2 regions of the Paenibacillus sp. 1781tsa1 genome follow, and region 2 is predicted to be linked to the other one. Evidence: predicted binding sites of a transcription regulator. Region 2 holds the regulator's gene; the other holds the start of a gene.
What was found. The regulator LexA, encoded in region 2, represses DNA repair genes until DNA is damaged. The targets are predictions, from matches to a motif close to CGAACATATGTTCG.
Positions count from the first base shown of each region.

Region 1 (4,440 bases), 1.5 Mb from region 2:
TGTCGTTGAATTTCATTCCGACGTTCACGAGTGTCTTTTTCAGCTTCAGCACGAATGCGATGGATTTCATCCTTCGCTTCCAGCACCGTTTCTTTCTTCAGTGCCTCTGCCTCTTTCTTCGCGTTCTCCACGATTTGTACGGCAGCTTGTTCCGCACTAGAGATTTTAGCCTCTGCAAGAGATTTGCGAATAAAATATCCTACTCCGAACCCAATGATTAGCGCGGCCACAACGAGAGCGATCGTGATTGCAGGATTCATACTGTTCACCTCCTCGTTGGTTCCTCCAAGGCATTCCTTGGGTCAATTTGCAGTTTTCAAACCTTACATATTTTTGGGAATAACGAATACTCACGGCGATCCCCCGCCGATTTTCATTTCACATGTACATGTTTCCACGTACTCTTCACTGTTTCCAGCGAACCCATAATTAAGAATGGTATAAATCTTAAGAAACCGAAACCGCTTTTTTGGAAGGAAAAAGGGTTGTCCATTTCTTACAGACTCATGTCCATTTTAGTATTTGACGAAAGAAATTGTCAAGAGAATGCAGTATAGAGACTCTGGGCTGCTAATCCCATAACAACGCTTCGTCATCTTCAGGGTCCCCAGCCTCATCTTCTTCAATTAAACAATTCACGACCCGGCGTACCATATCCATTGAAAAACCACGTCTCATTAAGAAGGGAAGCGTTTTATTTTTCTTCTCTTTGACGTCCCCTTTGACCTGATTCCATTTTTTTCGTCCGGCACTCATAGCAGTCTCAAATTCCGCATCCGTACTGACACCTTCCAGTGCTTCAGCAATGAGATCATTGGCAATGCCCTTTTGACGAAGCTCTTGCCTTATCCACAGTTTTCCCTTCCGCTTGCCCTCCATACGCTGTCTTGTCCATTCCTTCGCAAATAGGTCATCATCCACCAAATTCTCGCGCTCAAGTCGATCCAGCGTCTCTTCAATTAAAGGTGCAGCAAATTCTTTCTGACGAAGTTTCTGACTTAATTCATGACGTGTACGCGGCTTATGCTCCAAGAAACGCAGAGACTGTGCATACGTCCGTTGTCGCTCGTCAGCTACAATGATTTCTTCCAGATCCTTCTTCATAAACGTATTGCCTTGAGTCATCCTGTATTTAATCATCACATCTTCAAGAACTGTAATGGAGTGGATACCAAAAGTGATACGATAACGAGCTTGCCTGTGTTTCGTTCGTTCTACACGTGTTATAATAAGCTCTTCGTTGTCCGGAAATTGGGATAGGCCGTCCTGTTCTGCTTCTTCATATAAATCCTCGTCATGTTGATCCATTCAGGTCTCCCCTTTCACATTATTTTCAATCTGATTACGCCAGCGCCTCTTCACAAATGACAGAGAACGCTAATACAAAAGGCCGGGGACTCAGCCCGGCCTTTAGCTCCACAGTTAGCGTGCCAACAGCCCCTGTCCATTGGGACAGGGGCTGTTGGACAGCAAGAGCACTCCCACTACAATCCATTATCCAGATTGATCCAAGCTCAATCAGATAAGTTTACGGAGTCCAGTGGGAACCCCCCTCAAGGTCCTCCCTACAAGGGAGGATTTGAGAGATTACTCGTTGATTTCAAACAATTCTTGTTCTTCTTCTGCTTCTTTTTGTTGCTCTTCACTAGTTGGCGCAGGAACTGCGGTAGTCAAGTTACTAGCTACCCGAATTTTTTGTTCAATGATTTCAGCAATGTCTTTATGCTCTTTCATGAACTGCTTCGCGTTCTCACGACCTTGTCCTAAACGCTCGCCTTCGTAGGAGTACCATGCACCACTTTTATTAACGATGTCCAGCTCTGTACCAATGTCAATGATACTGCCTTCTCTTGAAATACCCTCGCCATACATGATATCCACTTCCGCTTGTTTAAACGGAGGTGCCACTTTGTTTTTCACAACTTTAATACGAGTACGGTTACCAATCATGTCATTACCTGATTTGATACTCTCAATACGACGCACATCCAGACGTACTGTAGAATAAAACTTCAGAGCACGACCACCAGGTGTTGTTTCCGGGTTACCAAACATAACGCCGACTTTCTCACGAAGCTGGTTAATGAAGATTGCGATTGTTTTGGATTTGCTGATTGCACCAGACAATTTACGCAACGCCTGAGACATCAAACGCGCTTGCAAACCAACGTGTGAATCACCCATTTCGCCTTCAATCTCTGCTTTTGGAACCAATGCAGCTACAGAGTCAATAACGACGATATCTACTGCACCACTGCGTACAAGAGCTTCTGCAATTTCCAGCCCTTGCTCACCCGTATCTGGCTGAGATAGAAGCAATTCGTCAATGTTAACGCCCAATTTGCTTGCGTATTGAGGATCAAGAGCATGCTCGGCATCGATAAATGCTGCTTGTCCACCAACACGTTGTACTTCAGCAATCGCATGCAATGCGACAGTTGTTTTACCTGAAGATTCAGGTCCATATATTTCAACAATACGGCCTTTAGGCAAGCCGCCTGTTCCTAATGCAATATCCAAAGCCAAGGAACCGCTGGGAATAATTTCCACATTCATATGAGTGGACTCACCCAGTTTCATGATGGATCCTTTACCAAATTGCTTCTCTATTTGACGGAGCGCCATATCAAGCGCGGCACGACGGTCTGACAATAAGCTCACACCCTTTACTGTTTATAAGATAATGATACCTTGTTTTAACACGTTTGCCAAGCTTTTTTTCGAACATACATTCGTTTTTTTTGTGAAGGCCGAGGCGCCTCTTCCTCAAAGAAACTTTCCATTAAACAGAAAAAAGAACCGTAAACAAGGCTGTAAAGCCTAATTCTACGGTTCTTCCGTCTTCCTTAATTATACTTCCTTAGAGCTTCAAATGCAATCGAAGCTATTAACTAATCAATCCATCGCCACAAGTTTTTGCCATAAGCGATAGAGAATCGCTTTGGCTGAACGAATGCGAACAGTCTCGCGATTGCCATTAATACGCAGCTCATGAATTTCCGTCTCTTTTCCACGTTCAGCAAGAGCGATGAAGACAAGTCCGGGTGGCTTGCGTTCCGAATATCCGGGTCCAGCTACACCGGTAACAGCCAAGCCAAAATCAGCATCGCCAATCATGCGAATCTGCTCAGCAAGCACTTTTGCAACCTCAGGACTTACTGCACCAGGTGCATCTTCACCTTCCAGATAATCATGAGGCACATTCAGCAGCTTTTCCTTAATTTCATTGGAGTAACAAACAATTCCACCTTTGAGCATGGAGGCACTTCCCGGTACAGAGGTCAGACTTTGCATGACAAGCCCTCCTGTACAGCTCTCAGCAGCGCTAAGCGTCAGCCCCATGTCAGACATCATGGTTACTATCGTATACTCTATAGGCACATCCTCGTTCGCGTAGAGATGTTCTGTCAAACGCTCCCGAATCTGAACCTCCATCGCATCCAGCTTCAGCTTCGCCTCTCCCTCACTCGCAGCCTTAGTAGAGACACGCACCGTAACTTCGCCTTCGCTAGCGTAAGGAGCAATCGTAGGGTCTGTCTGCGCGTCAATCAGATCCAGCAGTCGATCTTCCAGAGCAGATTCACCAATACCAGCGAATTTGAGCATTCGGGAATAGATCGGCATTTCTTCTGTTAGCACATGCTGGAACAGCCAAGGCTTGACTTCCTGTTCAAACATTGGAATCAGCTCTTTAGGTGGTCCAGGCATCACAATATAATGTTTATCATTATCAGAAATCGCATTTCCTGCCGCAAGGCCCGTTTCATTGGCCAGAGGTGTACCACCATCAATGACGATCGCCTGACGTCGGTTATTCTCTGTCATGTCCACATTACGATCTCTGAAAAAGCTTTCGATTTTGTCCATCGCCATTCGATCTGTATGCAGTTTTCGGTTAAGAACAGCTGCGAGCGCATCCTTGGTCAGATCATCTTGAGTAGGTCCGATGCCACCGGAAAATAAAATAACGTCTGCACGGCCCTGCGCAATGCGAATAGCTTCACTAAGTCGGTTCAGGTTATCCCCAACCACCGTTTGGAAATATACATCGATCCCCATCGCAGCCAATTCACGGGATAGGTATCTGGCATTGGTATTGACGATTTGTCCAAGCAGTAGCTCTGTGCCAACTGCAATGATTTCTGCCTTCATTGAGCATCCTCCTGTACATATGGTGAGTGATCAAAGGGCAATAGGATAATTTCCTATTGCCCCTGACCCAATGCTTCCTTCATGATTACCCATTTAAGAACAAACCATTATGCTTTTGTTAAATGAAGCAGGTTTTTGTTTTTGATAAAGTAATCGATACCCGACCAGATGGTAATAAGCGCTGCTGCCCATACCGCGATAATATCGACGTGAATACCCGTGTATGAGAACGGGAAATTGTTCAACAGCAGCAACACAATCGCTACAATCTGCACTACCGTCTTCAGC
Region 1 covers NZ_JAMYWY010000001.1:2,549,847-2,554,286, reverse strand. Annotated here, with positions in the region: gene rny (ribonuclease Y) at 1-260, opposite strand, end outside; gene NKT06_RS11490 (regulatory protein RecX) at 571-1,308, opposite strand; gene recA (recombinase RecA) at 1,588-2,652, opposite strand; gene NKT06_RS11480 (competence/damage-inducible protein A) at 2,896-4,152, opposite strand; gene pgsA (CDP-diacylglycerol--glycerol-3-phosphate 3-phosphatidyltransferase) at 4,260-4,440, opposite strand, start outside.
Region 1: recA (recombinase RecA) is a predicted target of LexA. The motif match lies at 2,722-2,735, and genes of this name have one in related genera.

Region 2 (4,440 bases):
CTGTTTTAATTTTTTATTTGAAATTAAAGATATCGAGTAGATCTCACATAATTAGGTTGGCCAACCATGGTTAAATATACCATATAAGATTGTTATTTGTAAATAATACAGTTGTAAAATGTTGGATTTATGAATATTCTTTTGGAATACTAAGGTTGACTAATTAATAGAAATGATCTATTTTTGCAACAAACATGCCTTTTATCGAACAAATAGATTTGGTTGATAATAAGATAAATATACATATAAGACATTATTATTAAAGATGATTTCCTCCCGGTAGCCTTATGTTGGTTCGGATATCTATCTGGCATTTACTAAAACATTGATTATGGAGGAGTAGGAGAAGCGTAGCGCACAGTATCCATTAAGAACATGGGAAAGAGAAACTTTCGTGATACATTCGAGTATAGGGGCAAAAATAGGAGCCATCTTCAACGGCTCCTTTGTTTACTATGCAAACAAACTCAAGGATAAAACCACAAATCATTGAATTAGAGAAACCACTTCTCCTCGCCCGCAGAGTTATCCGCAATTAGGACATATGTTGGCAGATGATGACATTGAATGCGTAAGATCTACAAGCTATATCCATCCCTTCAGATCTCAGTACGTATAATCTTCTGTAAAAAAATAAAGATGAATTCTAATAATACCCAATAATTCGCTATAATCAATGGATACTTGCATTAAAAAGAATAGTAGCTTTCTCATATATTAAAACGCCTACCCAATTTCAGATACTTTCAAATCAATATTATGTTGAAAGTTTCATATAGAAGAGGTATACTTTAATTAAATTTTGAACAATTTAATTTTTAATAATTAATTGGAGATGTTAATATGGATCAGGCAAAACAACTAGTGACAGAACAACGTACATTTTTTTATACAGGACAAACTAAAAATATCGAGTATCGGATTAATGCGCTTCAACAGCTTAGAAAAGGGATTGAGAAGTATCAGCAACGGATCCAAGATGCACTTCGGGCGGATTTGAACAAATCTGAGGCGGAAGCTTATGGTTCCGAGATTCGCATTGTTCTTGGTGAACTGGATTTTGCATTAGAACATCTGCAGGAATGGGCTGAACCCAAACAAGTCCCAACCAATTCGGCTATGCCGGATGGGGTGAGCACCATTTATCCTGAACCATACGGAGTAGCGCTTATTATTGCACCTTGGAACTATCCTTTCCAACTTGCATTCGGTCCACTGATTGGAGCAATTGCAGCCGGTAACTGTGCAGTTATCAAGCCTTCTGAATTAACACCAGCCGTATCTCGTCTGACGTATGATCTGATTCAGGAGATCTTCCCTCAGGAGTATATTGCCGTTATGGAGGGGGAAGTTGAAGCCAGCACAGCATTGTTGAAAGAGAAGTTTGATTATATTTTCTTCACAGGCAGCACGGGTGTTGGTCGCATTGTTATGAAGGCAGCTGCGGAGTACCTGACTCCTGTAACTCTTGAGTTGGGCGGTAAGAGTCCTGCTATTGTCCATAGTGATGCAGATCTGAAGCTGGTAGCTCAGCGTATTGTTCGTGGTAAGTTCCTGAATGCAGGACAAACATGTGTTGCGCCGGATTACTTGCTTGTGCATGAACAAGTTCATGATGAATTGATTAATCTGATTGGCACAGAGATCAAAGATAAATTTGGGGATGATGTGTTACAAAACACTGATTTCCCGCATATTGTCAACGCGCGTAACTTTGATCGGTTGTCGAAATTCCTCACAGATGGCAAAACGCTGATAGGTGGACGTTCTGTGCGTGAGCAGTTGCTGATTGAGCCGACTGTACTTGGAGATGTGAACTGGGAATCACCTGTCATGCAAGAAGAGATCTTCGGTCCGATTCTTCCTGTATTTACGTACAGTGACTTGAACCCCATGCTGGATGAGATTGTTCGCCGACCAAAACCATTGGCGCTATATCTCTTCACACAGGATGAGGAACTACAGGATCAGGTGCTGAATCAAGTATCCTTCGGTGGGGGATGTATTAATGACACACTTTCTCATATGACTTCACATTATCTTCCGTTTGGTGGTGTAGGAGAGAGCGGTATGGGCTCATATCACGGACAACAGAGCTTTGATGTGTTCTCGCATCACAAGAGTGTTCTGAAACGCAGTGAATTATAAGCCGATAAAACAATATAAAAATAAAAAGAGGTTGTCCTGTTCATCAGGGCAACCTCTTTTTGTATTTCAGTGCATTGCATCTAGTTTTGTTACTCAGGTTAGATATTAATGAATATCTCGGAAAAGGCCAATGACTTTACCCAGAATACTAACGTGTTTCAAACGTAAAGGTTCGAAGGTCGCATTCTCCGGTTGAAGGCGAATATGATCTTTCTCTTTATAGAACGTTTTCACTGTAGCTTCATCGTCTTCAGTCATTGCAACAACGATATCACCGTTATCAGCAGTTTGCTGTTGACGGACAATAACGTAATCTCCGTTAACGATTCCAGCTTCCACCATACTATCTCCGACTACCGAAAGCATAAACACTTTCTGTTCGCCTACATAATGTGTAGGAAGAGGGAAGTAGTCTTCAATGTTCTCGGTTGCAGTGATTGGAACCCCGGCTGTAACCTTACCAACGACAGGAATACGTGCAACGCTATGAGCAAATTGATGAGAATGCTCAGATTCTTCCTGGCTCAAAAGCTCAATGGCTCTTGGCTTGGTAGGGTCGCGTCGGATCAAACCTTTTTTCTCCAAACGATCCAAATGTCCATGTACTGTTGAGCTGGAAGCCAGTCCAACCGCTTCACCAATTTCCCGTACGGAAGGAGGATACCCCTTCAACCGGACTTCATTTCGTATAAACTCCAGAATAGCCTGCTGCCTGCTGGATATCTTCGACATACCGTATCAACCCCATTTTAGTAACGTTTGGGAAAATTATAACATAGAACCTCCGTTCGTACAAACATAAGTTCTAAATATAATGGCATTAAATCAGTGTTTTTTAACTTATAGAACAGAATTTGTCCAATAGCCAGAGCATAATACTGCAAATGCTTTGCAAGAGGGCTTGAATTAAGATAGTTCTCCTTCGAAAAATAAGCGAACAATTGTTCTAAAAATCTATTGAACAAAACAAGTGTTCGTGTTATATTGATTTCAACAGATAGGAACAAACGTTTGGAGGCGGGTATTTAATGAAATATTCAACTTATCAAAGTATTTATGAACCGATGAATTCGGAACTGGTGAAGTCTAACATAGGGAACTACAAGAAGGTTTTAGCGCGTTTCAAGATTTCTTCATGGATGTTAAAGATAGCCATTACCTCATTGATTATATTTATTGGATGCAGCACTGTTTTAACTGTATTTGCTGGCAATGAGAACGATGTTCTGCCTGGAGGAAAGATAGCCGTTTCACAAGGAGAAACATTATGGAGTATTTCTTTGGAACATAAACCGACAAATATGGATACACGTATATATATAGAAGCAATTAAGAAAGTGAATCAACTTCAAGCGACTTCCATCCAAGTGGGGCAAGTACTAACTCTACCGCAATTCGCAGAATAAAAGCACATCAATGAGTGTTAACGCGTGTCAGCTTGACAAGCTGCCTTTATCATGGCAAAGTTAATATGACTTTGTATTTTTGGAGGGGACAAGCTTGGATATAGATAGTCTGGTAGCACGCATTAACGAATTGGCTCGTAAGCAAAAGTCCACTGGATTGTCGGAGGAAGAACTTGCTGAACGTGCTGAGTTAAGAGAGATTTATTTGAGTAATATTCGCAGTAATTTCAGACAACAACTGGATACCATTGAGATTGTTGATGATGAGAATGACAAAGGCCGCCAAGGCAAACTCAAACACTAACGAAACCTAATGATATCATTATGATATTTAGGTTTCTTCCTGTTATTTTGAGTGTGCAATTTATAGGGGGAAATGTTGGTTTACAGTTATGTAGCCGATACAAAGACACATAAGGGGGATTCTCATGTCGCGTTCGTTCGAGAGAACGGTTAAGAAAAATTCCAAGCAGTTAAATCAGCAACGCAAAAAAAGTGGTCAACCAATCACAGGTACACCAGGTGAAGAAGTCTTTAAGGGACGCAGCCTTTTGTTCCCTATATTTTTGATTGGTCTCGCCTTTTTGTATCTGTTTATGAGCACGTTCCTTGTGCAAGCTCCGATGACAACCTGGGACTGGGTGACGATGTTGCTTTACGTATTTTTGGCAGTCATCTTCATGCTTCGTCGTCCATATATCAAGATTAGCAGTAATCGGATTATAACGACGAAGGGTAATCGTGAACGTTCAATCGGGGTTGAAGATATTGTCAAATTCAGAATTGAACCAGGCACAGTTGTTATCGAACATAAAAGTCGCGGGAAAAGATGGGTGTTCACCAAGTTATTGAACCGTTACGATACAGATGCGATTGCAGAACGTTT
Region 2 covers NZ_JAMYWY010000001.1:4,053,488-4,057,927, reverse strand. Annotated here, with positions in the region: gene NKT06_RS17810 (aldehyde dehydrogenase) at 844-2,148, shown strand; gene lexA (transcriptional repressor LexA) at 2,254-2,880, opposite strand; gene NKT06_RS17800 (LysM peptidoglycan-binding domain-containing protein) at 3,177-3,554, shown strand; gene NKT06_RS17795 (DUF896 domain-containing protein) at 3,649-3,858, shown strand; gene NKT06_RS17790 (hypothetical protein) at 3,983-4,440, shown strand, end outside.